3 regions of the Streptomyces sp. NPDC026301 genome follow, and region 1 is predicted to be linked to each of the others. Evidence: riboswitches for the same ligand, from Rfam matches in the RefSeq annotation. Region 1 holds a riboswitch; each other region holds the start of a gene.

Evidence for each region. Region 1 has a riboswitch for cobalamin ahead of cobN (cobaltochelatase subunit CobN). Riboswitches for the same ligand answer to the same signal wherever they lie in the genome.
Region 2: another riboswitch for cobalamin. It lies ahead of ACZ4MH_RS17890 (ribonucleoside-diphosphate reductase subunit alpha); the one in region 1 lies ahead of cobN (cobaltochelatase subunit CobN).
Region 3: another riboswitch for cobalamin. It lies ahead of ACZ4MH_RS05870 (prenyltransferase/squalene oxidase repeat-containing protein); the one in region 1 lies ahead of cobN (cobaltochelatase subunit CobN).

What each region holds. Positions count from the first base shown of each region.
Region 1 is NZ_JBVHPN010000030.1:21,552-31,738, forward strand. Features, by position in the region: gene ACZ4MH_RS32535 (MFS transporter) at 1-1,162, shown strand, start outside; gene ACZ4MH_RS32540 (SulP family inorganic anion transporter) at 1,146-2,645, opposite strand; gene cobN (cobaltochelatase subunit CobN) at 2,754-6,401, opposite strand; cobalamin riboswitch at 6,471-6,626, opposite strand; gene cobG (precorrin-3B synthase) at 6,670-8,121, shown strand; gene ACZ4MH_RS32555 (precorrin-8X methylmutase) at 8,118-8,765, shown strand; gene ACZ4MH_RS32560 (precorrin-2 C(20)-methyltransferase) at 8,762-10,187, shown strand, end outside.
Region 2 is NZ_JBVHPN010000009.1:162,704-172,890, reverse strand. Features, by position in the region: gene ACZ4MH_RS17920 (GntR family transcriptional regulator) at 1-616, shown strand, start outside; gene ACZ4MH_RS17915 (carbon starvation CstA family protein) at 784-2,925, shown strand; gene ACZ4MH_RS17910 (YbdD/YjiX family protein) at 2,973-3,221, shown strand; gene ACZ4MH_RS17905 (DUF3311 domain-containing protein) at 3,435-3,704, shown strand; gene mctP (monocarboxylate uptake permease MctP) at 3,800-5,416, shown strand; gene ACZ4MH_RS17895 (GNAT family N-acetyltransferase) at 5,523-6,038, shown strand; cobalamin riboswitch at 6,115-6,246, shown strand; gene ACZ4MH_RS17890 (ribonucleoside-diphosphate reductase subunit alpha) at 6,400-8,829, shown strand; gene ACZ4MH_RS17885 (ribonucleotide-diphosphate reductase subunit beta) at 8,829-9,881, shown strand; gene def (peptide deformylase) at 9,975-10,187, opposite strand, start outside.
Region 3 is NZ_JBVHPN010000003.1:2,516-12,702, forward strand. Features, by position in the region: gene ACZ4MH_RS05835 (steroid 3-ketoacyl-CoA thiolase) at 1-261, shown strand, start outside; gene ACZ4MH_RS05840 (DinB family protein) at 392-916, shown strand; gene ACZ4MH_RS05845 (aggregation-promoting factor C-terminal-like domain-containing protein) at 971-1,327, opposite strand; gene ACZ4MH_RS05850 (ECF transporter S component) at 1,714-2,562, opposite strand; gene ACZ4MH_RS05855 (ABC transporter ATP-binding protein) at 2,559-4,208, opposite strand; gene ACZ4MH_RS05860 (energy-coupling factor transporter transmembrane component T) at 4,205-5,368, opposite strand; gene ACZ4MH_RS05865 (SCO2322 family protein) at 5,365-6,093, opposite strand; gene ACZ4MH_RS05870 (prenyltransferase/squalene oxidase repeat-containing protein) at 6,090-7,346, opposite strand; cobalamin riboswitch at 7,525-7,664, opposite strand; gene ACZ4MH_RS05875 (MBL fold metallo-hydrolase) at 7,747-8,784, opposite strand; gene ACZ4MH_RS05880 (aldehyde dehydrogenase) at 8,914-10,187, shown strand, end outside.

The sequences.
Region 1 (10,187 bases):
CGGTGCCCTCACGCTCAACGCGGTGGCCACGCTGCTGCTGATGTTCGGCGCCGGCTCGACGCTCTGGCTGGCGCCCGGCCGGCTGCTCACCGGGATCAGCGCGGGGGCGCTGCTGGCGGCCGGCGGGGCCTGGGTGAAGGAGCTCTCCTCGCCGCCGTACGCGCCGGCGGGCGCGGAGACGGTGGCCGCCCGGCGTTCCGGCGTCTTCGTCTCGCTGGGCTTCGCCTCGGGCGGGCTCGCCGCCGCGCTGATCGCCCAGTGGGCGCCCCACCCGATGGTGCTCGCCTATCTGCCGCATCTGGTGCTGGCGGTACTCGCCCGGGGGCTTGCCCAGGGGAGCCCGGAGACCTGGCCAGCCGCCGCCGACCGGGCCGCCGCGGGCGTCGGGGCCGCCGCGGGCGCCGCGGGCCTCGTGGGTACCGGCTCCGGCCGTACCGCCGCGGGCACGGACCCCGGCCGTACCGCCGCGGCCCCGGACTCCGCCCGACGCACACGTACCCGTACCCGCACCCGCACCCCCCTGGCCCGCCCCGGCTTCTGGCGGGCCGTGTTGCCGATGGCGCCCTGGGTGTTCGCCGGGCCGATGGTCGGGTTCGCCACGCTTCCCGGGCTGGTGGACGGGGGGCTGCGCGGCTGGGAGGTGGTGTACGCAGGGGTGGCGACCGCCGTCGTCCCCGGTGCGGGGGTGGCGGTCCAGCCGCTGGCGCGGCGGCTGAGCGCGCGCAGCCGGCTGCTCAGCTCGGTCGCCGGGCTGCTGGTGATGGCCGCGGGCTTCGTCCTCGCCGGGCCGGCTGTCGTGCACCAGCAGCCGGTGCTCGGCCTGGTCGCCGGGGCGGTGCTGGGTGCGGGGTACGGGCTGGTCCTCACGTACGGCCTGGGCACCGCCGCCGCCCTCGCGGCGCCCGCCGGGCTGGCCCGCCTCACGTCGTACTTCTGGAGCCTCGCCTACCTCGGGATGTTCGCCCCGCTGCTGCTCAGCACGCTCAGCGGCAGCTTCCCGATGCCCCGTCTGCTGGCCGGCGCCGCGGTACTGGCGGTGCTGTGCTGCGCCCTGCTCGTCCTGCTCAACCGGCCCGGCAACCGGCCCGGCCGCGCCGGGACCCGGTCGGGCCGGTCGGGCCGGTCGAGGCGCGACGCGGCGCCTGTCAGTGGGCGGCCGTGAGTTCGCCGCTGAGGGTCTTGTGGAGCCGGGCGCTGGGCTCGTTCAGGCCGATGACCTCGACGGTCTTGCCGCGCTGGGAGTACTTGCTCTCGATCGCGTCCAGGGCGGCGACGGAGGAGGCGTCCCAGATGTGGGCGGCGGTCAGGTCGATGACGACCTTGTCCGGGTCGCCGGCGTAGTCGAACCGGGTCACCAGATCGTTGGACGAGGCGAAGAAGAGCTCGCCGGTGACGGAGTAGACGACCTGCGTGCCGTCGGGGTCGGTGACCGCGGTGACGTCGGCCACGCGCGCGACGCGGCGCGCGAAGACGACCATCGCGGTGACCGAGCCGACGACCACGCCGATGGAGAGGTTGTCGGTGGCGACCACGACGGCGACGGTGAGCACCATGACCGCCGTCTCGCCGGCCGGCATGCGCTTGAGCGTGGCGGGCCGGACGGAGTGCCAGTCGAAGGTGCCGACCGAGACCAGGACCATCACGGCGACCAGCGCGGCCATCGGGATCTTCGACACGACCGGGCCGAGGACGATGCAGAGGATCAGGAGGAAGAAGCCGGCGAGGAAGGTGGACAGCCGGGTCCGGGCGCCGTTCTTGACGTTGATCATCGTCTGGCCGATCATCGCGCAGCCGCCCATGCCGCCGAAGAAGCCGGTGACGATGTTGGCGATGCCCTGGCCGATGGATTCGCGGGTCTTGTCGGAGCGGGTGTCGGTGATCTCGTCCACCAGCTTCGCCGTCATCAGCGACTCCATCAGCCCGACCAGCGCCATCGCCAGCGCGTAGGGGGCGATGACGGTGAGGGTGTGGAGGGTGAACGGGACGTCCGGGAGGCCCGGTACGGGCAGCGAGGAGGGCAGCTTGCCCTTGTCGCCGACGGTGGGGACGGCGATCCCGGCCGCCACGGTGATGACCGTGAGGATCACGATGGAGACGAGCGGCGCGGGCACGGCCTTGGTGACCTTGGGGAAGCACACCATCAGGGCGAGACCGGCCGCCACCAACGGGTAGACCGCCCACGGCACGTCGCGCAGATTGGGTATCTGGGCGGTGAAGAGCAGGATGCCCAGCGCGTTGACGAAGCCGATCATCACCGAGCGCGGTACGAACCGCATCAGCTTCGCCACGCCCAGCGCGCCGAGGACGATCTGGAAGACGCCGGCCAGGATGACGGTCGCGATCAGATAACCGAGGCCGTACTCGCGGGTGACCGGCGCCACGACCAGGGCCACGGCGCCGGTGGCGGCGGAGATCATCGCGGGCCGGCCGCCGACGAAGGCGATCACCATGGCCATGGTGCAGGCCGCGAACAGCCCGATCTTGGGATCGACGCCGGCGATGACCGAGAAGGAGATCGCCTCCGGGATCAGCGCGAGGCCGACGACCAGGCCGGCCAGTACCTCGGTACGGAAGACCTTCGGGGACAGCCACGGCGGACGGAAGCCGCGCAGCCGGGCGGCCGGGGAGAGCGCAGGGGAGGACAAGGAGGAGGGGACCTGTCGTATTCGGGCACGCCCGGCGTCGGGCGGGGGCGTACGGGAGGCGTGGGGGAGGGGCGAAGCGCCCTCCCCCACGATACGACGAGGCCGGGCTCAGCCGTCGCCCTCCAGGTCGCCCTCCGTCTCCAGGTAGATCTCGCGGAGCGCTTCGAGCGCGGCGGGGTCGGGCTCGGCCCACATGCCGCGCGACTCCGCCTCCAGGAGCCGTTCGGCGATGCCGTGCAGCGCCCAGGGGTTCGCCTCCTGGAGGAACGCGCGGTTCTCCGGGTCCATGACGTAGGCCTGGGTGAGCTTGTCGTACATCCAGTCGGCGACGACGCCCGTGGTCGCGTCGTACCCGAAGAGGTAGTCGACCGTCGCGGCCAGTTCGAAGGCGCCCTTGTAGCCGTGGCGGCGCATCGCCTCGATCCACTTGGGGTTCACCACGCGGGCACGGAAGACGCGGGAGGTCTCCTCGACCAGGGTGCGGGTGCGGACGGTCTCCGGTCGGGTGGAGTCGCCGATGTACGCCTCCGGTGCCGTGCCCTTCAGCGCGCGCACGGTGGCCACCATGCCGCCGTGGTACTGGAAGTAGTCGTCCGAGTCCGCGATGTCATGCTCGCGGGTGTCGGTGTTCTTCGCGGCGACGGCGATGCGCTTGTACGCCGTCTCCATCTCCTCGCGGGCCGAGCAGCCGTCCAGGCCGCGGCCGTACGCGTAGCCGCCCCACACCGTGTAGACCTCCGCGAGGTCGGCGTCGGTGCGCCAGTCGCGCGAGTCGATGAGCTGGAGCAGGCCCGCGCCGTACGTCCCCGGGCGGGAGCCGAAGATACGGGTGGTGGCGCGGCGTTCGTCACCGTGCTCGGCGAGGTCGGCCTGCGCGTGCGCCCGTACGAAGTTCTGGTCGGCGGGCTCGTCGAGGCCGGCCACCAGGCGTACCGCGTCGTCCAGCAGGCCGATGGTGTGCGGGAAGGCGTCCCGGAAGAAGCCGGAGATGCGCAGGGTGACGTCGATGCGGGGGCGGCCCAGCTCGGCGAGCGGGACCGGCTCCAGGCCGGTCACGCGGCGCGAGGCGTCGTCCCAGACGGGGCGGACGCCGAGCAGCGCGAGGGCCTCCGCCACGTCGTCGCCCGCGGTGCGCATCGCGCTCGTGCCCCACAGGGACAGGCCGACCGAGGTGGGCCAGTCGCCGTTGTCGGTCCTGTACCGCTCCAGCAGCGAGTCGGCGAGCGCCTGTCCGGTCTCCCAGGCGAGCCGCGAGGGGACGGCCTTGGGGTCGACGGAGTAGAAGTTGCGGCCGGTCGGCAGGACGTTGACCAGGCCGCGCAGCGGCGAGCCGGAGGGGCCCGCCGGCACGAAGCCGCCCTTCAGGGCGTGCACGACGTGGTCGAGTTCGGCGGTGGTGCCGGCGAGGCGCGGGATGACCTCGCGGGCGGCGAAGTCGAGGATGTCGGCGACCTGCTGCCCGTGGTCGGCGGCCACGTCGGCCACCGCCGCCGGGTCCCAGCCCGCGTCCTCCATCGCCTGGACCAGGGTGCGGGCCTGCTCCTCTGCGGCGTCGGCGGTGGTGCGGGTGGCCGCGGACTCGTCCAGGCCGAGCGCCTCGCGCAGGCCGGGCAGGGCGGAAGTACCGCCCCAGATCTGCCGGGCGCGCAGGATCGCGAGGACCAGGTCGACGCGGGGCGCGCCGGCCGGCGCGCCGCCCAGTACGTGCAGCCCGTCGCGGATCTGGGCGTCCTTGACCTCGCACAGCCAGCCGTCGATGTGCAGCAGGAAGTCGTCGAAGCCGTCGTCGTCCGGGCGGTCCTCCAGACCGAGGTCGTGGTCGAGCCGGGCGGCCTGGATGAGGGTCCAGATCTGCGCGCGGATGGCGGGCAGCTTGGCCGGGTCCATGGACGAGATCTGCGCGTACTCGTCGAGCAGCTGCTCCAGGCGCGCGATGTCGCCGTACGAATCGGCGCGGGCCATCGGCGGTACGAGGTGGTCGACGAGGGTGGCGTGGACACGGCGCTTGGCCTGGGTGCCCTCGCCCGGGTCGTTGACCAGGAACGGGTAGATGAGGGGGAGGTCGCCGAGGGCTGCGTCCGGGCCGCAGGCCGCGGAGAGACCCGCGTTCTTGCCGGGCAGCCACTCCAGGTTGCCGTGCTTGCCCAGGTGGATCATGGCGTCGGCGCCGAAGCCGCCGTCCTCGGCAGCGGCGGCGATCCAGCGGTAGGCCGCCAAGTAGTGGTGCGAGGGCGGCAGATCGGGGTCGTGGTAGATCGCGATCGGGTTCTCGCCGAAGCCGCGCGGCGGCTGGATGAGGATCAGCAGATTGCCGCGGCGCAGCGCGGCCAGCACGATGTCGCCCTCGGGGTTGCGGCTGCGGTCGAGGAACATCTCGCCGGGCGCCGGGCCCCAGTGCTCCTCGACGGACTTGCGCAGCTCGGCGGGGAGGGTCGCGTACCAGCGCTTGTAGTCGGCGGCCGGGATGCGGACGGGGTTGCGGGCCAGCTGCTCCTCGGTGAGCCAGTCCTGGTCGTGGCCGCCGGCCTCGATGAGCGCGCGGATCAGCTCGTCGCCGTCGCCGGAGACCAGGCCGGGGATCTCCTCCTCGGGCCCGAAGTCGTACCCCTCCTCCCGGAGGCGGCGCAGCAGCTCGACGGCGGAGGCGGGGGTGTCCAGGCCGACCGCGTTGCCGATGCGGGAGTGCTTGGTCGGGTACGCGGAGAGCACCAGCGCCACCCGCTTGTCGGCGGGCGCGATGTGGCGCAGCCGGGCGTGGCGTACGGCGATGCCGGCGACCCGCGACGCGCGCTCGGGGTCGGCGACGTACGCCGGGAGGCCGTCCTCGTCGATCTCCTTGAAGGAGAACGGCACGGTGATCAGGCGGCCGTCGAACTCGGGCACGGCGATCTGGCTGGCCGCGTCCAGCGGCGAGACGCCCTCGTCGTTCTCCTCCCAGTCGGCGCGCGAACCGGTCAGGCAGAGCGCCTGCAGCACCGGCACGTCCAGGCCGGTGAGGGCCCCCGCGTCCCAGGACTCGTCGTCGCCGCCGGCCGAGGCCGTCGCGGGCTTGGTGCCGCCTGCCGCGAGCACCGTGGTGACGATCACGTCGACGGCGCGCAGCGCGTCGATCAGCTCGGGCTCGGGGGCGCGCAGGGAGGCGACGTACAGCGGCAGCGGGCGGGCGCCCGCGTCCTCGATCGCGCCGCACAGCGCGTCCACGAAGGCGGTGTTCCCGCTCATGTGGTGGGCGCGGTAGTAGAGCACCGCAACCGTGGGGGCGTCCGGGGCGACGTCCTTACGGGCCGTGCGCTCCAGCGGGCCCCAGGAGGGCGCGGCGGCCGGCGGCTCGAAGCCGTGGCCGGTCAGCAGCACGGTGTCGGAGAGGAAGCGGGCCAGCTGCTCCAGGTTGGCCGGGCCGCCGTGCGCGAGGTAGGCGTGCGCCTCGGCGGCGATGCCGACCGGGACGGTCGAGGCGGCCATCAGCTGGGCGTCGGGGGCCTGTTCGCCGGTGAGCACGACGACGGGGCGGCCGTCGGCGAGCAGCTGGTCCAGGCCCTCCTGCCAGGCGCGGATACCGCCGAGGAGGCGTACGACGACCAGGTCGCAGCCGTCCAGCAGGCCGGGCAGCTCGTCGAGGTCCAGCCGGGCGGGGTTGGCGAAGCGGTAGCCGACCGGACCGCTCGCCGCGCGGGCGCTGAGCAGATCGGTGTCGGAGGTCGACAGGAGCAGGATCCTGCGGTGCTCGGGGGCGCTGTCCTCGGACGAATGCAGCATGCGGCGTCGGGCCTTCCTCGGGGTCCGCGCCCCGGGCGGTGTCGGAATGGATCTCCCCCGCCCGGGCGGAGCCGAGTGCTGGGGAAGGGGAGTTCCTGGCTCACCCGGCCGCTGGGGCCGGGCTCACAGTGGCGGGACCGCGCCGGATTCGCACCGGGCTTCCTCCCCTGTCGCCGTCGCCGGCGATGATGACGGACCGGATGGCCCGCCGTGAGCATAGTAAGGGCCGCTCCCCGAGCGCGGGGCGGACGCCCGGGACGGGGTCGGTATGCTCGCCGCCATGCCCACGGCGACCAACCCTCCACCTCGGGACGAACCCCCCATACCGGTTCGCTCCGACGCCTGCCCGGGCACTTTGCGGCTGCACATGGCGGACGACGGTGCGCTGGCCCGCGTCCGGGTGCCCGGCGGCGTACTGACCGCTCCTCAGGCGGCCGCGCTGGCCGACGCGGCGGTCCGCCTCGGGGACGGCGCGCTGCACCTCACCTCGCGCGGGAATGTGCAATTGCGCGGCCTGGACGGCGACTGCGGCGCGGCCCTGGCGGGCCTGCTCGACGCGGCCGGACTGCTGCCCTCGTACCGCCACGAACGGGTACGCAACGTCGTCGCCTCCCCGCTGTCCGGCCTCGACGGCGCCGGACACGCGGACGTACGCCCCTGGTTGCGCGCCCTGGACGGCCTGTTGTGCGCGAGCGAGGCCGCGACCGCGCTCTCCGGACGCTTCCTGTTCGCGCTGGACGACGGGCGCGGGGACATGGCGGCGCTGGGGGCGGATGTGACATTGATCGCCTCGGGGGGCGACGCGCTGCTGCACGTGGGGGCGGCGGACGGCGCCCTTCGGGTGCGCGGTGCCGACGCTCCTCGGGGCGCGCTGTGCGCGGCCGAGGTGTTCCTGGAGGCGGCGGCGGAGATCGGCTCCCGTACGTGGCGGGTGCGCGATCTGCCGGACGGCGCGGGCCCGTTGGTGCGCACGACGGCCCGCCGACTGGAGACGGCCGGCATTCCCTGCACGTATGTGGCGAGCGCCTCGCTGCCTACGGAGGCGGCGCCCGCCCCCGGGATCGTCGACGGCCCCGTCGGCCACCGGGCGCTGTCCGTCCTCGCCCCCCTCGGCACCCTGACCGCCGACCAGTGGCGGCTGCTGGCCGACGCGGCCCGCGCGGACGGCGCCGGTGAAGTACGGCTGACCCCGTGGCGCGGCGTGGTCGTGCCCGGCCTCGACGGCCCCACCGCCGACGCCCGGCTGCGCGACCTGGCGGCGGCCGGCCTGATCACCGACGCCGCCTCCCCCTGGCACGGCGTCGGCGCCTGCATCGGCCGCCCCGGCTGCGCCAAGTCGCTGGCCGACGTGCGGGCGGACGCCGCGACGGCGCTCGGGACGGGCGGCGGGCTGCCCGTGTACTGGTCGGGCTGTGCGCGCCGCTGCGGTCACCCGCAGGGCCACTGGGTGGACGTGGTCGCCACCCCCGAGGGCTACGAGGTCGACGGGTACCGGGTCGCGGCGCGCGAAGTGGCTCTGCGTACTGTCGTGAGCGACGCCGCAGACATGAACGTGTCTTCAGGTGTATCTGATGTACCGGACCTAGGTGATGCACCGGTCCTTTCTGATGCACCGGTTCCTCCCGATGCGCCGGGCACTTCCGATGTACCGGATCTTGCCGTCGCCGTGGCGGCAGCGCGCACGACCACAGCGACCACAGCGACCACAGCGACGAGATGAGCGAGAGCACCGTGTTCGACTACGAGAAGGACGGGGCGGAGATCTACCGCCAGTCCTTTGCCACCATCCGCGCGGAGGCGGACCTCGCGGGGCTGCCCGCGGACGTCTCCCAGGTCGCGGTCCGGATGATCCACGCCTGCGGCATGACCGATCTCGTCCGCGACCTCGGGTACTCCCCGGACGTGGTGGCCCGCGCCCGTAAGGCGCTGCACGCCGGCGCGCCCATTCTGTGCGACGCGCAGATGGTCGCCAGCGGGGTCACCCGCAAGCGGCTGCCCGCCGACAACGCCGTGGTGTGCACCCTCTCGGAGCCGGGCGTGCCCGAACTGGCCGAGAAGCTGGGCACCACGCGCAGCGCCGCCGCGCTGGAGCTCTGGCGCGACCGCGGCCTGCTGGAGGGCTCGGTGGTGGCCGTGGGCAACGCGCCGACCGCCCTGTTCCGGCTGCTGGAGATGGTCGCGGAGGGCGCGCCGCGCCCGGCGGCCGTCCTCGGCATACCGGTGGGCTTCATCGGCGCGGCCGAGTCGAAGGACGCCCTCGCGGCGAACACGCTGGGCCTGGACTACCTGGTGGTGCGGGGCCGTCGCGGCGGCAGCGCGATGGCCGCGTCCGCCGTCAACGCGATTGCGAGCACCGCGGAATGAGCACCCCCACGGAGAGCGGCGCCGCTCCTCTGAACAGCGGCGGCACCGGGAAGCTGTACGGGGTCGGGCTGGGCCCCGGCGACCCGTCGCTGATGACCCTGCGGGCCGTCGAGGCCATCGCGGAGGCGGACGTGGTGGCGTACCACAGCGCCCGGCACGGCCGGTCCCGCGCCCGGGCGATCGCCGAGCGGCACCTGCGCCCCGACCACATCGAGGAGCTGCTGCGCTACCCGGTCACGGTCGAGACGACGGACCACCCCGGCGGCTACCGGGGCGCGCTGAACGACTTCTACGAGGAGGCCGCCGCCCGGCTGGCGGCGCACCTCGACGCGGGCCGCACGGTCGCCGTCCTCGCCGAGGGCGACCCGCTCTTCTACGGCTCGTACCAGCACATGCACAAGCGGCTCGCGCACCGCTACCCCACCGAGGTCGTCCCCGGGATCACCTCGGTCAGCGCGGCCGCGGCCCGGCTCGGTGAACCGCTCGTCGAGGCCGAGGAGACGCTGACGATCGTGCCGGGCACGCTGCCCGAGGACGAGCTGACGGCCCGGCTGGCCGCCGCGGACTCGGCTGTCGTGATGAAGCTCGGCCGCACCTTCCCGACCGTGCGCCGCGCCCTGGAGCGCACGGGGCGGCTGGCGGACGCACGGTACGTGGAGCGCGCGTACATGGACGGCGAGCGCACGGCTGCGCTGGCGGACGTGGACCCGGATTCGGTGCCGTACTTCTCGGTGGCCGTACTGCCGTCGCGCGTGGACACCGGGCCCGCGGTCCCTGAGTACGGCGAGGTGACGGTCGTCGGCACCGGCCCTGCCGGGGCGCCCTGGCTGACGCCCGAGTCGCGCGGCGCCCTCGACAACGCCACCGACCTGGTCGGCTACACGACCTACCTGGACCGGGTGCCGGTCCGGGCAGGGCAGGAGCGGCACGGCTCGGACAACAAGGTCGAGTCCGAGCGCGCGGAGTTCGCGCTGGACCTGGCGCGGCGGGGGCGGCGGGTGGCCGTCGTCTCCGGCGGCGATCCCGGGGTGTTCGCGATGGCCACCGCCGTGCTGGAGGTGGCGGCGCAGGAGGCGTACGCGGACGTGCCCGTACGGGTGCTGCCGGGCGTGACCGCGGCGAACGCGGCGGCCGCCCGCGCGGGCGCTCCGCTCGGCCACGACTACGCCACGATCTCCCTCTCGGACCGGCTCAAGCCGTGGGAGGTGATCGCCGAGCGGCTGGCCGCCGCGGCCGCGGCGGATCTGGTCCTGGCCCTGTACAACCCCGGTTCGCGCAGCCGGACCTGGCAGGTGGGCAAGGCCCGCGAGCTGCTCCTGGAGCACCGCGCGCCGGACACCCCGGTGGTGCTCGGCCGGGACATCGGCGGCCCCGAGGAGAGCGTCCGCATCGTACGGCTGGCCGACCTGGACCCGGCCGAGG
Region 2 (10,187 bases), on a different contig from region 1:
GGCCTCGGAGTTCGACACCTCACGGACGACCGTGCGGCAGGCCCTGCAGGAACTGGTCGTCGAGGGACGGCTGGAACGCATCCAGGGCAAGGGCACCTTCGTCGCCAAGCCCAAGGTCTCCCAGGCGCTGCAACTGACCTCCTACACCGAGGACATGCGCGCCCAGGGCCTGGAACCCACCTCGCAGCTGCTGGACATCGGATACGTCACGGCCGACGACCGGCTGGCCGGGCTGCTGGACATCGCGGCGGGCGGCCGGGTGCTGCGCATCGAACGGCTGCGGCTGGCCAGCGGCGAGCCGATGGCCATCGAGACCACGCACCTGTCGGCCAAGCGCTTCCCCGCCCTGCGCCGCAATCTGGTCAAGTACACCTCGCTCTACACCGCGCTCGCCGAGGTCTACGACGTCCGCCCGGCGGAGGCCGAGGAGACCATCGAGACGTCCCTCGCCACCCCGCGCGAGGCCACGCTGCTGGGCACGGACGTGGGCCTGCCGATGCTGATGCTCTCCCGGCACTCCCTGGACCCCCAGGGCGAACCGGTGGAGTGGGTGCGCTCGGTGTACCGCGGCGACCGGTACAAGTTCGTGGCGCGCCTGCAGCGGCCGAACGACTAGCGGCACGGAGCCGGGCGCGGCCGTACGGGCGGCGGGCGAAAGCCGTCGTACGGGGCGGGAGAAGCGGAAGCACACATCCCCGTCACCCGGGTTATCCACAGGGTGTAGCGCACGTCACAATTCCTGCTCTACGGTCCTTCCGTCACCGTCGGACGGGAGGACGGCCAGTGCGCACCACATCACCGCGAACGATCGCCATCTGGACAGCCGTTGCGCTGATCGGCGCCACCGGCTGGACCCTGCTCGCACTGGGCCGCGGCGAGCAGGTGTCGGCGGCCTGGATGGTGGCCGCAGCCCTCGGCACGTACGCCATCGCCTACCGCTTCTACTCGCGCTTCATCGCGACGCGCGTGCTGCGGGTGGACAAGACCCGCGCCACCCCCGCCGAGCGGCTGAACAACGGCATCGACTTCCACCCCACCGACCGCCGCGTCCTGCTCGGCCACCACTTCGCGGCCATCGCGGGCGCGGGCCCCCTGGTCGGCCCGGTGCTCGCGGCGCAGATGGGCTACCTCCCGGGCACGATCTGGATCATCGCCGGGGTGGTGTTCGCGGGCGCCGTGCAGGACATGGTGGTCCTCTTCTTCTCCACCCGGCGGGACGGGAAGTCGCTGGGCCAGATGGCGCGCGAGGAGATCGGCCCGTTCGGCGGGGCCGCCGCGCTGCTCGCCGCCTTCGCCATCATGATCATCCTGCTGGGCGTACTGGCCCTGGTGATCGTCAACGCGCTGGCCGCGTCCCCCTGGGGCACGTTCTCCATCGGCATGACGATCCCCATCGCCCTCATCATGGGCGGCTACCTGCGCTTCCTCCGGCCCGGCCGGATCACCGAGGTCTCCCTCATCGGCATCGCGCTGCTGCTCCTCGCCCTCGTCGGCGGCCGCTGGGTCGCGGAGTCCTCCTGGGCCGACGCCTTCACGCTCCAGCCGAAGACCCTGGTCATCTGGCTGGTGGCATACGGCTTCATCGCCTCGGCGCTCCCCGTCTGGACCCTGCTCGCACCGCGCGACTACCTCTCCACCTTCATGAAGATCGGCACGATCGGGCTGCTGGCGGTGGGCGTGGTGATCGCGCTCCCGACGCTGAAGATGGACGCGGTGACGGACTTCGCGAGCCGCGGCGACGGCCCGGTCTTCGCCGGCTCCCTCTTCCCCTTCGCGTTCATCACGATCGCCTGCGGCGCGCTGTCGGGCTTCCACGCGCTGATCTCCTCGGGCACCACGCCGAAGATGGTGCAGAAGGAGACCCAGATCCGGATGATCGGGTACGGCTCGATGCTCATGGAGTCGTTCGTCGCGGTGATGGCGCTGGTGGCCGCCTCCATCATCGACCCGGGGCTGTACTTCGCGATGAACGCACCGGCCGGCGTCATCGGCGACTCCGTCCAGTCCGCGTCCCAAGCGGTCGCGCACCTCGGTTACTCGATCTCGCCCGACCAACTGGCCGCCGCGGCCAAGGCCGTGGAGGAACAGACGCTGCTGTCCCGCACGGGCGGCGCGCCGACACTGGCCATCGGGGTGTCGGAGATCTTCTCGCAGGTGGTCGGCGGCGCCGGGATGAAGGCGTTCTGGTACCACTTCGCGATCATGTTCGAGGCGCTGTTCATCCTCACGGCGCTGGACGCGGGCACGCGGGTGGGCCGCTTCATGCTCCAGGACATGCTGGGCAACGCGTACAGGCCGTTCCGGAACATCAGCTGGAAGCCCGGCCTGTTGCTCTGCAGTGCGGCCGTGGTCGGCCTGTGGGGGTACTTCCTGTGGGTGGGCGTCCACGAGCCGCTGGGCGGCATCAACCAGCTCTTCCCGATCTTCGGCATCTCCAACCAGCTGCTGGCGGCGGTGGCGCTGGCCGTGTGCACGACGCTGCTGGTGAAGTCCGGCCGGGTCAAGTGGGCCTGGATCACGGGCATACCGCTGGCCTGGGACGCGGTGGTCACGCTGACCGCGAGCTGGCAGAAGGTGTTCTCCGGCGACCCGAAGGTGGGGTTCTTCACGCAGCGCGGGGTCTATCAGGACGCGATCGACGCCGGGAAGGTGCTGCCGCCCGCGAAGACGATGGACGACATGCACACGGTCGTCACCAACTCCACGGTGGACGGGGTGCTGTCGGCGGTACTGGCCCTGCTGATCGTGGTGGTGATCGCCGACGCGGCCCGCATGTGCATACGCCACCTCCGCACGCCGGACGCGACCCCGCTGCACGAAGCCCCGTACGTCGCCTCGCGCCTCGTCGCCCCGGCCGGCCTGATGGCCACACCGGAGGAGAAGGCGGAGCTGGCGGCGGCCGGGAACGCGGAGGCGAGGAGGTGAGCGGCCCGGCACGGACGGCACACGGAACGCCCCGGTGGGCGGCCGGGATGGCCCGGTGGGCGGGCACGGCGGCTGGGTGGGGGCGCGGGGTCCGGTGGGTGGCCACGGTGGCCCGGTGGGGGCGCGGGGTCCGGTGGTACGTACGGGAGTTGACCGGCGAGTCGGCGTACGACCGGTACGTCGAGCATCTCCGCCGGCACGCCCCGGACGCCCCGGTGCCCACCCGCGCCGAGTTCGAGCGCCGCAGGACGGACGCGCAGGAGGCCGACCCCCGCTCGGGCTTCCGCTGCTGCTGAGCGGGGGGGCGGCTGAGGAGGAGGCGGTGGGGGTGGGGTGGGGGCGGGGGGGAGCCCCCCCGAAGCGCAGCCCCCACGCCGCCCCGCCCCCTCCCGCCCCCGCCACCCAAACCGTTTCCGTACCGATATGCGGACAGCTGGTGACGGCGGGAGCTTTGGGCGCTTAGATTTCCTGGCCTTACATATGTGATCGCCAGGGATGGAGCAGCGGATATGTCAGAGCCAGCCGAAACACCCCGTTCCGGGCCGATCGTCACGCCCACGCGCGTGGTGGCCGGCCTCTGCCTGCTCGCTCCGTTCGTGGCGATGCTCTGGGTGAGTTCGTACGCGAAGGTCGAACCGACGCTGATCGGCATCCCGTTCTTCTACTGGTACCAGATGCTGTGGGTGCTGATCTCGACGGCGCTGACGATGACCGCGTACAAGCTCGTGCAGCGTGAGCAGCGCGGGCTTCGCGCCCGTAAGGACGGTGCGTCGAAGTGATGACCACGGCAACGAACTTCCTGGCCACCTCGGTCGCCCCGGCCACCCCGACCATCCCGGCCGGAAGCGCGCTCGCGGCGGACGCGACCGGCGGCGTGAACGGCATCGCGCTGGCCGTCTTCATCTTCTTCTTCATCGCCGTGACGGTCATGGGCTTCCTGGCCGCCCGCTGGCGCAGGGCCGACCAGTCCGACAACCTCGACGAGTGGGGCCTGGGCGGCCGCAGCTTCGGTACGTGGGTGACGTGGTTCCTGCTGGGCGGCGACCTCTACACCGCGTACACCTTCGTCGCCGTGCCCGCGGCGATCTACGCGGCGGGGGCGGCCGGCTTCTTCGCCGTGCCGTACACGATCCTCGTCTACCCGTTGATCTTCACGTTCCTGCCGCGGCTGTGGTCGGTGTCGCACAAGCACGGGTACGTCACCACCTCGGACTTCGTGCGCGGCCGCTTCGGCTCCAAGGCCCTGTCGCTGGCCGTCGCGCTCACCGGCATCCTCGCCACGATGCCGTACATCGCGCTGCAACTCGTGGGCATCCAGGCGGTCCTGGACGTGATGGGCGTCGGCGGCGGCGAGAGCACGAACTGGTTCATCAAGGACCTGCCGCTGCTGATCGCCTTCGGCGTGCTGGCCGCGTACACCTACTCCTCCGGGCTGCGCGCGCCCGCGCTGATCGCGTTCGTCAAGGACGGCCTGATCTACCTCGTCATCGCGGTGGCGATCATCTACATCCCGATCAAGCTGGGCGGCTTCGAGCACATCTTCCACACGGCGGGCGACGCCTTCGCGCAGACGAACCCGGCCACCGGCAAGCCGCGCGGCGAGCTGGCGAGCGGCCCCAACGCGCAGTGGGCGTACGGGACGCTGGCGCTCGGCTCGGCGCTGGCGCTGTTCATGTACCCGCACTCGATCACGGCCACGCTCTCCTCGCGCAGCCGTAACGTGATCCGCCGCAACACCACCATCCTGCCGCTGTACTCGCTGATGCTCGGCCTGCTCGCGCTGCTGGGCTTCATGGCGATCGCGGCCGGGATCAAGGTGCAGAACGGGCAGCTGGCGATCCCGCAGCTGTTCGAGAACATGTTCCCCGACTGGTTCACGGGCGTGGCGTTCGCCGCGATCGGCATCGGCGCGCTGGTGCCCGCCGCGATCATGTCGATCGCCGCGGCGAACCTCTTCACCCGCAACATCTACAAGGACTTCCTCAAGCCGGGCGCCACGCCCGCGCAGGAGCACAAGGTCGCCAAGCTGGTGTCGCTGCTGGTGAAGGTCGGCGCGCTGGCGTTCGTCCTGACGATGGACAAGACGGTGGCGATCAACTTCCAGCTGCTGGGCGGCATCTGGATCCTGCAGACCATGCCGGCGCTGGTGGGCGGCCTGTTCACCCGCTGGTTCCACCGCTGGGCGCTGCTCGCCGGCTGGGCGGTCGGCATGGTGTACGGCACGGTCGCGGCGTACGGCGTGGCGAGCCCCACGCAGAAGCACTTCGGCGGCTCGAACGCGGAGATCCCCGGGATCGGCGAGATCGGCTACATCGGCCTGACCGCGTTCGTGCTCAACGTCCTGGTGACGGTGGTCCTGACGGTCGTCCTGCGGGCCGTGAAGGCCCCTGCCGGCATCGACGAGACCTCGCCCGAGGACTACACGGCGGACGCCGGTGACAAGGGCGTCCAGGTGGACCTGCCGCCGGCCACGGCGGGCGCCGCCCACTAGGTCGTGACCGCAGAGTCCCGCCTGAGCTCATGACGGCCGACGGGCCGCCGGTGGAAACCGGCGGCCCGTTGTCGTACCCCCGGTGCACACTGAGCGCATGGATCCCATGGACATCGTGGTCAGGCGGATACGTACGGAGGAGCACGCGTGGCTGGGCGAGATCACGGCCCAGGCGTATCTCGGTGACGGGCTGCTCGACTTCGGGGAGGACGACGGCTATCTGCCCCTGCTGCGGGACGTGGCGCGGCGGGCCGCCGAGGCGGAGGTGCTGGTGGCCGTGGCGGACGGCGAGGTGCTGGGCGGGGTGACGTTCGTGCCGGCGGGCGGTCCGTGGGCGGACATCGCGCGGCCGGGCGAGGCGGAGTTCCGGATGCTGGCGGTCGCGAAGGAGGCACGCGGCAGAGGCGCGGGCGAGGCGCTGGTGCGCGCGTGTCTGGAACGTGCGCGGGAGACCGAGGGCTGCGCACGTCTCGTGCTGTCCTCCCAGCGCTCGATGCTCAGCGCGCACCGCATCTACCGTCGCCTGGGGTTCACGCGGACCCCGGACCGCGACTGGCATCCGATACCGGACGCCGGCCCGCTGCTGACGTTCGCCCGGGAGCTGACGCCTTCGCAGGGGTGACCATCCGTGCGTACGGCTGCACGGACAGCAGCGTCGCGACACAAGATATGGGAACGCTCGCGCGGGGCGACACAAGATGTATGCTCGTGCTCGCTGTCGCCGCAGGGGAATCCGGTGCGAATCCGGAACTGTCCCGCAACGGTGTGCTGAGTGGGCATTTGTGCCGCGCTCGCCGAGTCCGAGGACCTGCCGACGGTACGTCCGTATCCGTTCCGGTGCGGGCGTCGAGACGTCCGGGCTCCGTGGGATGGGCCGGTGGACGCTGCGTGGTGTGCCCGCGTGCCCGGCAGGGCTCCGGCGCGGCTGCCCGTACGCCTCCGACCGCCCTCCCCCGGCCCCAGCCGAGTGAGGAGAGCACAAGGTGACCATCGCGCCAGCGGAGTCAGCACAAGAGGCGCAGGCGGCACAGGAGAAGCGGGCGGCACAGGAGGCGCGGGCGACGACCGCGCGGCCCGACGACGGCCCCGGTACGGCCCTGCTGCGCACCCTGACCGACCTCACCGCCGACCTGCCGGCCACCGACCCGGGCAAGGTCGCCGCGGCCGCGCTGCGCGGCCGGCACGCCGGCTCGGACGCGGCGGAGCTGCGCGAGCTGGCGATGGAGGCCGCGGCCGGGCTGATCGGCGATGAGCCGCAGTACTCCAAGCTGGCCGCCCGGCTGCTGACCGCCGCGGTCGCCGAGGAGGCCGCGAGCCAGGGCGCGACGGGCTTCGCCGCCTCGGTCGCCACGGGGCACCGCGAGGGTCTGATCGCCGACGGCACGGCGGAGTTCGTCCGGACGCACGCCGCCACGCTGGACGCGCTGGTCGAGGCGGCCCTCCAGGACGGCGCCGACGACCGCTTCGGCTACTTCGGCCTGCGCACGGTCTACTCCCGCTACCTCCTCCGGCACCCGATCACCCGCAAGGTCATCGAGACCCCGCAGCACTTCCTGCTGCGCGTGGCCTGCGGCCTGGCCGAGGACCACTCGGACCGCGCCGTCCAGGACGTCGCCGCGCTGTACGCGCTGACCAGCACGCTCTCCTACCTGCCCTCCTCCCCCACGCTCTTCAACTCCGGCACCCGCCACCCGCAGATGTCCTCCTGCTATCTGCTGGACTCGCCGCTGGACGAGCTGGACTCGATCTACGACCGCTACCACCAGGTCGCGCGCCTCTCGAAGCACGCGGGCGGCATCGGCCTCTCGTACTCCCGGGTGCGCGCCCGCGGTTCGCTGATCCGCGGCACCAACGGGCACTCCAACGGCATCGTGCCGTTCCTGCGGACCCTCGACGCGAGTGTCGCCGCGGTGAACCAGGGCGGCCGCCGCAAGGGCGCCGCCTGCGTGTATCTGGAGACCTGGCACGCGGACATCGAGGAGTTCCTGGAGCTGCGCGACAACACCGGTGAGGAGGCGCGGCGTACGCACAACCTGAACATCGCGCACTGGATCCCGGACGAGTTCATGCGCCGGGTCGAGGCGGACCAGGACTGGTCGCTGTTCTCGCCGGCGGACGCGCCGGAGCTGGTGGACCTGTGGGGCGCGGAGTTCGACGCCGCGTACCGGCAGGCGGAGGCCGACGGAAAAGCGATCAAGGCCGTCCCCGCGCGGACGCTGTACGCCCGCATGATGCGGACCCTGGCGCAGACCGGCAATGGCTGGATGACCTTCAAGGACGCCGCCAACCGCACCGCGAACCAGACCGCCGAGCCGGGCCGGGTCGTGCACTCCTCGAACCTGTGCACGGAGATCCTGGAGGTCACGGACGACGGCGAGACGGCCGTCTGCAACCTCGGCTCCGTCAACCTCGCCGCGCACCTGGGCGCGGACGGCGAGCTGGACTGGGCCAAGCTGGACGCCACGGTCCGGACGGCCGTCACCTTCCTCGACCGCGTCGTGGACATCAACTTCTACCCGACCGAGCAGGCCGGCGCGTCCAACTCCCGCTGGCGACCGGTGGGACTGGGCCTGATGGGCCTCCAGGACGTGTTCTTCCGGCTGCGCTTGCCGTTCGACTCCCCCGAGGCGCGCGAGCTGTCCACCCGTATCTCCGAGCGGATCATGCTCGCCGCGTACGAGGCGTCCGCCGACCTCGCCGAGCGGCACGGCCCGCACCCGAACTGGGCGGCGACCCGCACCGCCCGCGGCGTGCTGCACCCCGACCACTACCCCAATGCCGAGCCCCGCTGGGCCGACCGCTGGGCCGCGCTGCGCACCCGTATCGCGGCGACCGGCATGCGAAACTCACTCCTTCTGGCGATCGCCCCCACCGCGACCATCGCCTCCATCGCGGGCGTGTACGAGTGCATCGAGCCGCAGGTCTCCAACCTTTTCAAGCGCGAGACGCTGAGCGGGGAGTTCCTGCAGGTCAACGCGTACCTGATCGAGGAGCTCAAGGCGCTGGGCCTGTGGGACGCGCGGACCCGTGACGCGCTGCGCGAGGCCAACGGCTCGGTCCAGGACCTGGAATGGGTGCCGGAGGACGTCCGCGCGCTGTACCGCACGGCCTGGGAGGTCCCGCAGCGCGCGCTGATCGACATGGCCGCCGACCGCACTCCCTACCTGGACCAGAGCCAGTCCCTGAACCTCTTCATGGCGGCGCCCACCATCGGCAAGCTCAGCTCGATGTACGCCTACGCGTGGAAGCGCGGCATCAAGACCACGTACTACCTGCGGTCCCGCCCGGCGACCCGGATCGCGCAGTCCGCGCGCGGCACGGCCGCCGCCGCCCCCGTACCCCAGCAGGCGACCGACCCCGAGGCGATCGCCTGCTCCCTGGAGAACCCCGAGTCCTGCGAGGCATGCCAGTAATGACCACCGCACCCGAGAGCGCCGCCGCCACCCACACCGTCGGCGCGACGCACAAGAACCTCCTCGACCCGGGCTTCGAGCTGACGCTGCGTCCGATGCGGTACCCGGACTTCTACGACCGCTACCGCGACGCGATCAAGAACACCTGGACCGTGGAGGAGGTCGACCTCCACTCCGACGTGGCCGACCTCGCCAAGCTGTCGCCGGGCGAGCAGCACCTGATCGGCCGGCTGGTCGCCTTCTTCGCGACCGGCGACTCGATCGTGTCGAACAACCTGGTCCTCACTCTCTACAAGCACATCAACTCCCCCGAGGCGCGGCTCTACCTGAGCCGGCAGCTCTTCGAGGAGGCCGTGCACGTCCAGTTCTATCTGACGCTGCTGGACACGTACCTGCCCGACCCGGACGACCGCGCCGACGCGTTCGCCGCCGTCGAGAGCATCCCGTCCATCCGCGAGAAGGCGCAGTTCTGCTTCCGCTGGATGGACTCCGTCGAGAAGATCGACCGGCTGGAGACCAAGGCCCACCGCCGCCGCTTCCTGCTGAACCTGATCTGCTTCGCGGCCTGCATCGAGGGGCTGTTCTTCTACGGTGCGTTCGCCTACGTGTACTGGTTCCGCTCGCGGGGCCTGCTGCACGGCCTGGCGACGGGGACGAACTGGGTCTTCCGCGACGAGACCATGCACATGAACTTCGCGTTCTCCGTCGTGGACACCGTCCGCGAGGAGGAGCCGGAGCTGTTCGACGCGGAGCTGGAGCAGCAGGTCACCGACATGCTGAAGGAGGCCGTGGAGGCCGAGCTGCAGTTCGCCGAGGACCTGTGCGGCGACGGCCTGCCGGGCATGAACACGGCGTCGATGCGGGAGTACCTGCAGTGCGTGGCCGACCAGCGGCTGCAGCGGCTCGGCTTCGCACCGGTGTACGGCTCGGAGAACCCGTTCTCCTTCATGGAGCTGCAGAACGTCCAGGAGCTGACCAACTTCTTCGAGCGCCGCGCCTCGGCGTACCAGGTGGCGGTCGAGGGCTCGGTCTCCTTCGACGACGAGTTCTAGAACGGCTGCCGGACTTCTGGCACGGCTGCCGGAAACCGCGCTGCCCCCGAACGGGTGTTCCGTTCGGGGGCGGCGCCGGATGTACGCGGGGCGTCAGTCGTTGGCGACGACCGGGTAGCGCGGTTCGCCCTCTGCCATCTGCTTCAGGACGTCCTTGCGGTCGCGCTTGGAGAGGCGGTCGATGTAGAGGTATCCGTACAGGTGGTCCGTCTCGTGCTGCAGGCAGCGCGCGAAGTAGCCGGTGCCCTCGACGGCGATGGCGTTGCCCTCGATGTCCTGGCCGCGCACCACCGCGTAGTCGGGCCG
Region 3 (10,187 bases), on a different contig from region 1:
CTCAAGGACATCGACGTCGTCGAGATCAACGAGGCGTTCGCGTCCGTCGTCCTGTCCTGGGCGCAGGTCTTCGAGCAGGACCTGGAGAAGGTGAACGTCAACGGCGGCGCCATCGCCCTCGGCCATCCGGTGGGCGCGACCGGGGCCCGCCTCATCACCACCGCGCTGCACGAACTGGAGCGCGCCGACAAGGAATTCGCGCTGATCACGATGTGCGCGGGCGGGGCGCTGGCGACGGGGACGATCATCCAGCGACTGTGACGGGGGCCGCGCTCGCGGCCCGACGGCCATTGTCAGTGGCGCCTGTCACACTCCTGCCATGACGACAGAACCGACGGAACCGACAGACCCGGCGGGCCCGACAGGACCACCGAAGATCCCTGCTGACAACATGCCACCGGTCTGGGCGGGGCCGGACGAGCGCCCGGCCCCGCCCCTCGTCGGCGACGAGCGCGAGATCCTCACCTCGTTCCTGGACTGGCACCGCAGGACCTTCGAGCTGAAGTGCGCAGGGGTGCCGCCCGAGCGCCTCTCCGAGAAGGGCGTCCCGCCGTCCGGGCTGAGCCTGCACGGCCTGGTCCGCCACCTCGCAGGCGTGGAGCACTGGTGGTTCCGCGTGCAGTTCGCGGGCGAGCGGGACGACTTCCCGTACTACTCCGACGACGACCCCGACCAGGACTTCGAGATGCTGGAGGGGGACGTCGAAGAAGAGCTCGCGTTCTGGCGCGCCGAGTGCGCGCACTCCCGCAAGCTCGTCGCCGCCGCGCCCTCCCTGGACGTCACGGGCACCCATGCGGCCAGCGGGCAGCCGGTCTCGCTCCGCCGCATCCTGGTGCACCTGATCGCCGAGTACGCCCGGCACAACGGCCACGCGGACCTCCTCCGTGAACGCCTCGACGGCGCGACCGGGGTCTAGGACCCGGGCACGCCGTCGGGGGACAGATGGTGAGGGGGAGGAGCCGCCCCTGGCTCAGTACCAGTTGTGGGACTGCCAGAAGGTCCAGGCGCCGCAGGGGCTGCCGTAGCGGTCGTTCATGTAGTTCAGGCCCCACTTGACCTGGGTGGCGGGGTTGGTCTTCCAGTCCGCGCCGGCCGAGGACATCTTCGAGCCGGGCAGCGCCTGGACGAGGCCGTAAGCGCCGGAGGAGGCGTTGGTGGCCTGGGGGTTCCAGCCGCTCTCGCGCTCCACGATGTTGCTGAAGCACTGGAACTGCCGCGCGTCCGGGATCTGCTGGTGCGCCGCGGCCTGGGCCTCGCTCGCGCCGGCCCGCTCGGCGGCCTGTGCGGGGGTCGCGGCGAAGGCGGCCGCGGCGGCGCCGAGCGCCACGGCACCGACGGCGGCGGCGCCCGCGGCCCGCTGACGGGTGACGAGACGGGGAGCGGTACGGCCGGTGGTGCGGCCGGTGGCCGAGGACACGGGGGACAGCACGGAGGAAGGACCTTCCGACGGAGACAAGGGGGGAGGCCGCCGAGGGCGAGACGAGTCGCGGGGGCGAGCCGAGTCGCCGGGGCGCGGTGAGGTTTGCGGACCCGGCGACCACTTCACCGTGGGAGGTGGCTCGGGGTTCCCGCAAGCACCGCCGGTACGTAAGGGCTTCGTAGCAGGCCCCGGGAACGGCGGCCGGAGCCGGGCGAGGGCCCGCGCCGGTTCCTCCTATCGGGCCTCGTATGTGACCAAGGTCCCTGTGCGGGGCTTCACAGGAGGGCTGCGCTCTAGGGCGCGTCTCTCGGGGCGGCGGGCACCGGTGCGTCGAAGGAGACCGGTGCGTCGAAGGCCGCGCGGCGGGTGGCGCGGCGGAGGGCCTTCAGGACGGAGGGGCCGACGGTGAGGGTGAGGACGATCGTGACCAGGGCGCGGGGGAGGTCCCAGCCGAGGGAGGTGGCCAGGCAGTAGGTGACGAAGCGGGCGAGGTTGTCGGGGAGCGGGTCGCCGGGGACGAAGGAGACGCCGGAGGCGAGGCCCGCGATGTACGGCCAGCCCTGGAGGTTCATGACCAGCCCGTACAGGAGGGAGGAGAGCGTGCCGTAGACCGCCAGCAGCAGCATCTCGCGGCGGCCGCGGAGCCGGTCGGGCCCCGGGAGCAGGCCCGCGCCCATCGACACCCAGCCCATCGACAGCATCTGGAACGGCATCCAGGGGCCGACACCGCCGGTGAGGAGGGCGGAGGCGAACATCGAGACCGCGCCGAGCACGAAGCCGAAGCCCGGCCCGAGCACCCGCCCGGACAGCACCATCAGGAAGAACATCGGCTCGATGCCGGCCGTGCCGGCGCCGAGCGGGCGCAGCGCCGCGCCCGCGGCCGCGAGCACGCCCAGCATGGCGATGGCCTTGGCGTCCAGGCCGACGTCCGCGATGGTCGCCACGACCACGGCGAGGAGGAGGGGGAGCAGGGCGGCGAACAGCCAGGGGGCGTCCTTGGAGTGCGCGAGGCCGGACGCGGAGTCCGCCAGCAGCGGCCAGCCGAAGGCCAGCACGCCGACGGCCGAGACCAGTACGAGCGCGGCCACCGACCGCGGCCCGAGCCGCACCGCCCGTACCCTCCTGTCCGTCCGTGGGCTCATGCCGTGTGCTCCAGCTCGGCCAGGGCGTGCGTGACCTGGGGCACGGTGAGCCAGGGAAGCGGCGCGAGGACCTTGGCGACCTGCGGGGCGAAGGACGGGGAGGCGACCACGACCTCGGCGGTCGGGCCGTCCGCGACGATCTCGCCGTCGGCGAGGATGACGACGCGGTGGGCGAGTTCAGCGGCCAGTTCGACGTCGTGGGTGGCGAGGACGATCGCGTGGCCCTCGGCGGCGAGGCCGCGCAACACCGCCACCAGGCGGGCCTTGGCCGCGTAGTCCAGGCCGCGGGTCGGCTCGTCGAGGAGGAGCAGCGGCGGCCGCGCGGTGAGGACCACGGCGAGCGCGAGCGCGAGGCGCTGGCCCTCGGAGAGGTCGCGCGGGTGGGTGCCGTCCGGGACGTCCGGCAGCAGCCGGGTGACCAGCGCCCGGCAGCTGCCCGGTGCCGCGCCCGCGTCGGCGTCCGCCGCCGCGCACTCGGCGCCGACGGTGTCCGCGTACAGCAGGTCGCGCGGCTCCTGCGGTACCAGGCCGACCCGGCGCAGCAGGTCGCGCGGCCCGGTGCGGTGCGGCACCGCGCCGCCCACGCGTACCGATCCGGCGGCCGACTCGTGCATCCCGACGAGCGTGTTCAGGAGCGTGGACTTGCCCGCGCCGTTGCGGCCCATCAGGGCGACGGTCTCGCCGGGGCGTACGGCCAGGTCGACGCGGTGCAGCGCGTCGATGCGGCCGCGGCGCACGGACAGCCCGGCGGCCTCGGCGACCGGCGGGGCGCCCTCGGCGACCGGCGGGACGGACGGCGCACCGGCCGCCTCGGGGGATGCCGGTGACCGTCCCGCCAGCCGCTCGCGCAGCGCGCCGGCCTTGCGGCGTGCGTCCCGTACGGTCAGCGGCAGCGGCGACCAGCCGGCCGCCCGGCCGAGGGCGACGACCGGCGGGTGGACCGGGGAGACCGCCATGATCTCCGCGGGCTCGCCGATGACCGGCGCGGCGCCGGGCGCGGGCAGCAGGATGACCCGGTCCGCGTACTGGACGACGCGCTCCAGCCGGTGTTCGGCCAGCAGGACCGTCGTGCCGAGGTCGTGGACCAGGCGCTGGAGGACCGCCAGTACCTCTTCGGCGGCGGCCGGGTCCAGCGCCGAGGTCGGCTCGTCCAGCACCAGCACCTTGGGATGCGTGGTGAGGACGGACCCGATCGCGACGCGCTGTTGCTGGCCGCCGGAGAGGGTGGAGATGGCCCGGTCGCGGAGGCCGGCGAGGCCGAGGAGGTCGAGGGTCTCCTCGACGCGGCGGCGCATCACGTCGGGCGCGAGGCCGAGCGATTCCATGCCGTACGCCAGCTCGTCCTCGACGGTGTCGGTGACGAAGTGGGACAGCGGGTCCTGGCCCACCGTGCCGACCACGTCGGCCAGTTCGCGCGGCCGGTGGGTGCGGGTGTCGCGGCCGTCGACGGTGACCCTGCCGTGCAGGGTGCCGCCGGTGAAGTGCGGTACGAGGCCGGAGACGGCGTTCAGCACGGTCGACTTGCCGACACCGGACGGGCCGACCAGCAGGCAGAGTTCGCCCTCGGGGACGGTCAGGTCGACCCCTTGGACGGCGGGCGCGCCCGCGTCCCCGTAGGTGACCGACACCTGCTCGAACCGGATCACGTCGTCTTCTCCTTCGGGTTCTTCGTACGCCGCTCGTCGGGTGGTACCGGGGCGACGAACGCCGGCACCAGCCCGACCAGCACCGAGAGCGCGGGCCAGAGGGGGAGCTCCGGGGCCGTCAGCGGTACGGCCGGCGGGTGCAGGGCGGCGGGCGCGTACGAGCCCGCCCAGATCATCAGCGCGGCCACCGCCGCGCCGGAGCCCGCGACCAGCCAGGCGCGCGGGCCCCAGCGGTCGGGCCGGTAGCGGGTGCGGACCGAGCGGCGGCCGCCCAGCCACAGCCCGGCGAGCGCGGCGGCGAGCCCGGCGGCCAGCACCGGAAGTCCGTAACCGGCGCCCTGGGCCGCGAGCAGTCCGTACGTGCCGGCGCAGATGCCGAGGAGGCCGCCGAGCGTGAGGGCCGTGGTGGTGTGCCGGACGGCGCGCGCCACCTGCGCGGTACGCCCGTACCCGCGGGCGTCCATCGCCGCCGCGAGCGCCACCGAACGCTCCAACGCGCCCTCCAGCACCGGCAGTCCGACCTGGAGCAGTGCCTTGACACCGCGGTCGGGGCGGCCGCGCAGCCGGCGCGCCGCGCGCAGCCGCTGGACGTCGGCGACCAGGTTCGGGGCGAAGGTCATCGCCACGACGACGGCCACGCCCGCTTCGTAGAGCGCGCCGGGCAGGGACTTCAGCAGGCGGGCCGGGTTGGCGAGCGCGTTGGCGGCGCCCACGCAGATCAGCAGCGTGGCCAGCTTCAGCCCGTCGTACAGCGCGAAGAGCATCCCCTCGGCGGTGACCCGGCCGCCGATCCGCACGCCGCGCGCCCAGTCGGGCAGCGGCACTTCGGGGAGCGTGACCAGGAGGTGCGTACCGGGGACGGGCGAGCCGAGTACGAAGGCGAAGACCAGCCGGATGGCGAGCACGACCAGGCCGAGCTTGACGAACGCGCCGTAGGACCGGGCCCAGGGCGCGTCGGAGCGGCGGGCCGCGACCACGTATCCGGCGACGCCGATGAGCAGGCCGAGGAGCAGCGGGTTGGTGGTGCGGGACGCGGCCGTCGCCAGGCCCAGCGCCCACAGCCACCACGCGCCGGCGTGCAGCGCACGCCCCCGCGTGGCGAGGGGAGCACGCAGCCGGGCGGGGGCGCGCAGCCGGGCGGGGGCTCGGGTGCCGGTCATCCGCGCCGGCGCCGGGCCTGCCACACCGCGGCGGCGCCGAGGACGGCAACCGCGGCGATGCCGCCCATCAGGCCGGCGGAGGGCCCACCGGCACCGGTGTGCTCGCCGGAGCCGGACGCACCGGAGCCGGACGCGCCACCATCGGGCGCCGCGGACCCGGTGGACCCGGTGGACTCGCCGGAGCCCTTCGACGACCCGCCCGCCTGCTCGGCGCAGCCCTTTTCCGGATAACCGGCTATCGCGCACAGCAGCGCACTGGAGTCGTACCGCAGCGGCGCCGCGACCGCGGCCAGCGCGTCGCCCGCGCTCGCGTCCTCGGGGACCCGCGCGCACTCCGTACGGGCCGCGGGCGGGTTCTCGCCCTTCGGGGCGTCGGCCGCCGTGCCGAAGTCGAGGACGACGGCGACCCGCTTGCGGCCGTCCGCCGCCTTCGTGCCGCCGCAGACCGCGTCGAAGTCGGCGGCCGCGCGCGGCTTCGTGGCGCGCGCGGAGTCGGCGCTGACGGTGAAGCGGAAGCCGGCCACGCCGCCGTCTGCGGGGCGGGCCGTCGAGGGCCCCTCGGTGGCGTACGTCCAGCCACCGCCCCCGTGGGCCGCCGCGTCCGCCGTCCAGAAGGACCAGTAGCGGTACTCCTCGGCGTGCGCGGGCGCGGCGGCCAGGCCCGTGGCCGTGCCGGCCAGGGCCAGGGCGCCGATGCCGCGTGCGATACGGACGGCGCTGCTCACAGCTGGTTCTGCTTCCGGCGGCCGCTCACCAGGAAGCCGATGCCGGCGCCCGCCGCCAGGCCGACGACCACGACCCACCACACGGAGATGCCGCCCTCGTCCTGCTTCTGGTCCTTGCCGTCCTGCCGGGCCGAGGCGGCCGCCGGCTTCGGGCCGGTCGCGTTGAGCTTCGTCACCAGGTCCGTGCCGCCGAAGTCGTGCGGGTCGCCGCCGGTGGCGTGCGTGGCGAGGATCAGCTGCGCGTACGCGGCCGGGCCGCTCTGCTTCGCCCAGGCCGCCGAGTGCCCGCGCAGCCAGCCCAGCGACCGCTTCGCCTCGTCGGCACGCCCCGCGGCGGCCAGCGCGACGACGGCGTCGGCGGTGTTGCCGACGTCCGGCTGCGCCTCGGCGCCGGGCATCGCGGACATCAGGTGGTGGCCGTGCGCGTCCAGGACGGAGACGAGGTGGGCCGCGCCGTCGGCGGCGGCCGCGTGCGGGTCCTTCGCGGCGTCCTCGCAGGACGCCGGCTTCGCGGCGTCCGCACCCGGCTCGACGACGAAGCCCTTCCCCAGCGCCCCCAGTACCGCGGCGGCCGTCGCGTCCTCATTGGCGGCGAGCTTCCCGTCCTTGGCCTGGAAGGCGAACGCGCCGCGGTCCTTCTTCTTCGCGTCGCAGCCGAGCCGGAAGGCGAGCAGCCCGTCGTACGGCGACGTGCCGCCCTTCTTGGCCGTCACCGACTCGGGCTTCGTGCCCGTGGCGGCCAGCGCGCCGATCACCACCGAAGTGGAGTTGGCGTCGCTCGGGGCGCCGGCGGCCGAGCCCCAGCCGCCGTCGTCGTTCTGGGCGGACTTCAGCCAGGAGACGCCCTTGCGCACCGCGTCCGCATGCCCGCCGACCGCGGCCAGCGCCTGCACGGCGGCGGCCGTCTGGTTGGTGTCCCGCATCGTCTTCGCGTCGCAGCCCTGCTTCGGGTCGGCGCGGTACGCGGTGAACGCGCCGTCGGCGCACTGCTGCCCGGCGAGCCAGTCCACCGCCGAGTCCGCCGGGCGCACGCCCGCGGTGTCCTGCGCCAGCAGCGCCAGCGACTGCCGCCAGACGCCGTCGTACTTCGGGTCCGTGCTGCCGTACAGGCCCTTCGGGAGCTTGGGGGACGCGGCGGGCGCGGGGTCGGCGGCGAACGCGGCGGGGGCAGCGGCCGCGCACAGCACGGCGGCGGCCAGGGCCGCGGCGCAGCGGCGCGCCGGGGCGGCGAGGGAGCGGGCCGTGATGGCCATGGGGTCGGTGCCTCTCGGTCGGTTCGCGGGGTGCGCGAGGTGGGAGGTCACGCAGCCGTACTCCGCCGCACCACGTCGCGCGCGGCGCGCGGGCGCGGTGGCACCGGGCTCAGCTCCGTATACCTCGACGGTGCCGCGCGCCGGACGGCCGATGAAGGGCGGCCGTACGGTACGCGGGAGCCTTGGGCGTGCCCCGCCGGGCGTTCCGGCTCGCTCCGGCGCACGGATGCGCGCCAGGGCTCACGGCTGCGGGTCAGCGCCGGTTTTCCACCGGCTTCCCCCGGTCGGGCACGAATGAACTTGTCCGGACCACTTTAACCGGCGGGTAGCGGCCGGTCTCCGGCACGTGCAGAAGGGCTGCGTGGCCGCCCGGGCCCACCGCCTCCGGCAGCCGCGTGCCTCACACCGCCCGGTACGTCACCGGTTCCGAGCCCGGCACCGGCTCGGCCAGCCCCGCCTTCACCAGGCGCCGCAGGTGCGCCTCGGCCTCGGAGACGGCGATGGTGCGCGAGCCGTACGGGATCTCCTCCCACGGGCGGTTCCACGTCATGGTCTCGGCGAGCTGCCAGGGCGTGAGCGGGGCGGCGAGCAGGGCGCGCAGGCCGCCGAGCCGTTCCTCGTGGTGCGCGACGAGCTCCGCCGCCCGCTCGGCGGCGCCGGTGAAGGCGTGCTGGTGGGCCGGGAGGACCTCGGCGACGCCGAGCCGCGCGATCCGCTCCAGGGAGTCCAGATAGTCGCCGAGGGGATCGGTGACCGTCGCGTCGTCCGGGTCCTCGTACAGGCCGACGTGCGGCGTGATGCCCGGCAGCAGGTGGTCGCCGGAGAAGAGCCGGCCGTGCCCGGGGCGCGCCGCCGGGTGCGCCTCCTCCAGGTGGAGGCAGACGTGGCCCGGTGTGTGGCCCGGCGTCCAGACCGCGCGCAGCCGCCGCCCCGCGAGGTCCAGCAGCTCGCCGGGGACGATCTCGCGGTCCGGGAGCGCGGGACGCTGGTCCGGGAGCCCGCGCGTGCGCCCCTCGGCGCGGGCCGCGTAGAGCGGCGCGAGGTGGTCCTCGGGCGCGCCAGCCGAGGCCAGTTTCGCGATGACGTACGTCAGCCACGTGCCCGGCTCGGCCTCACGGGTGCGGCGGACGACCTCCGTGTCGGCCGCGTGCATCGCGATCCACGCGCCGGACGCCTCCCTGACCCGCGCCGACAGACCGTGGTGATCCGGGTGGTGGTGAGTGACCAGGACGCCGTGCAGATCGGCCACGTCGGTGCCGCAGGCGGTGAGCCCGGCGGCGAGGGCGTCCCAGGAGTCCGGGTCGTCCCAGCCGGTGTCGATCAGCACCGGGCCGCGGTCCGTCTCCAGTACATGGACGAGGGTGTGCCCGAGCGGGTTGTCCGGTATGGGCACGGCGATGCTCCACACCCCGCCCCGGTGGTCGATCACGTGCGGCATGTCCTGCCCCTCCCGGCCCGCACGCCGTCGCGTGCCTCACCGTTGCCCACTATAGCTAGAACTGGTATCAGTTCTGATGCAGCGTCAGATTTACGTCACGTATCGCGGTGACCGCGGGAGGCGGAGTCGATGGCCGATCTGATCGAGCACGGACAGCTCTACATAGGCGGCGAGTGGGTCGATCCCGCAGGGCGGGACACCATCGAGGTCGTCTCCCCGCACACCGAGCAGGTCATCGGCCGGGTGCCGCACGCCTCCCGGGCCGACGTGGACCGCGCCGTCACGGCGGCCCGCGCGTCCTTCGACTCCGGCGTCTGGGCGGACACCCCGCTCGCCGACCGGATCGCGGTGATCACGCGGATCAAGGACGCGTTCGCCGTGCGGAGCGAGGAGTTCGCGCGGCTCATCAGCGCGCAGAACGGCACCCCGTACACCGCGGGCGTCATGGTGCAGTCGCTCGCCGCGATGCTGGCCTGGGACGCGGCGATCACGGTCGCCCGCGACTTCGCCTACGAGGAGCGGCGGCAGGGCCTCCTCGGGCCGCTGCTGATCCGCCGCGAGCCGGTCGGGGTGGTCGCGGCCGTGGTGCCGTGGAACGTCCCGCAGTTCACCGCCGCCGCCAAGCTCGCGCCCGCGCTGCTGGCCGGGTGCTCGGCGGTGCTGAAGGTGTCGCCGGAGACGCCGCTGGACGCGTATCTGCTCGCGGAGATCGCGGCCGAGGCCGGGCTGCCCGAGGGTGTGCTGTCCATCCTCCCGGCCGACCGGGAGGTCAGCGAGTACCTGGTCGGGCACCCGGGCGTGGACAAGGTGTCCTTCACCGGGTCGGTCGCGGCCGGCAAACGCGTCATGGAGGTGGCCGCGCGCCGGCTCACCCGCGTGACACTGGAGTTGGGCGGCAAGTCGGCCGCGGTGATCCTGCCGGACGCGGACCTGGACGCGGCGGTCGCCGGGATCACCCCCTTCGCCTGGATGCTCAACGGGCAGGCGTGTGTGGCCCAGACCCGCATCCTCGCGCCGCGCTCCCACTACGAGGAGATCGCCGAGCGGTTCGCCGCAGCGGCCACCGCCCTGAAGGTCGGCGATCCGCTGGACGCGGCCACCGAGGTCGGCCCGCTGGTCGCCGAGCGGCAGCGGCGCCGGTCGCTGGAGTACATCGCGGCCGGGCAGCAGGAGGGCGCCAAGGTGCTGGCCGGCGGCGGCCGCCCGGCGGACCAGGCCACCGGCTGGTACGTCGAGCCCACCCTCTTCGGCGAGGTCACGCCCGGTATGCGGATCGCCCGCGAGGAGATCTTCGGCCCGGTGATCTGCCTGCTGCCGTACGAGGACGAGGACGAGGCGGTACGGATCGCGAACGACTCCGACTACGGGCTCTCCGGATCGGTGTGGACGGCGGACACCGAGCG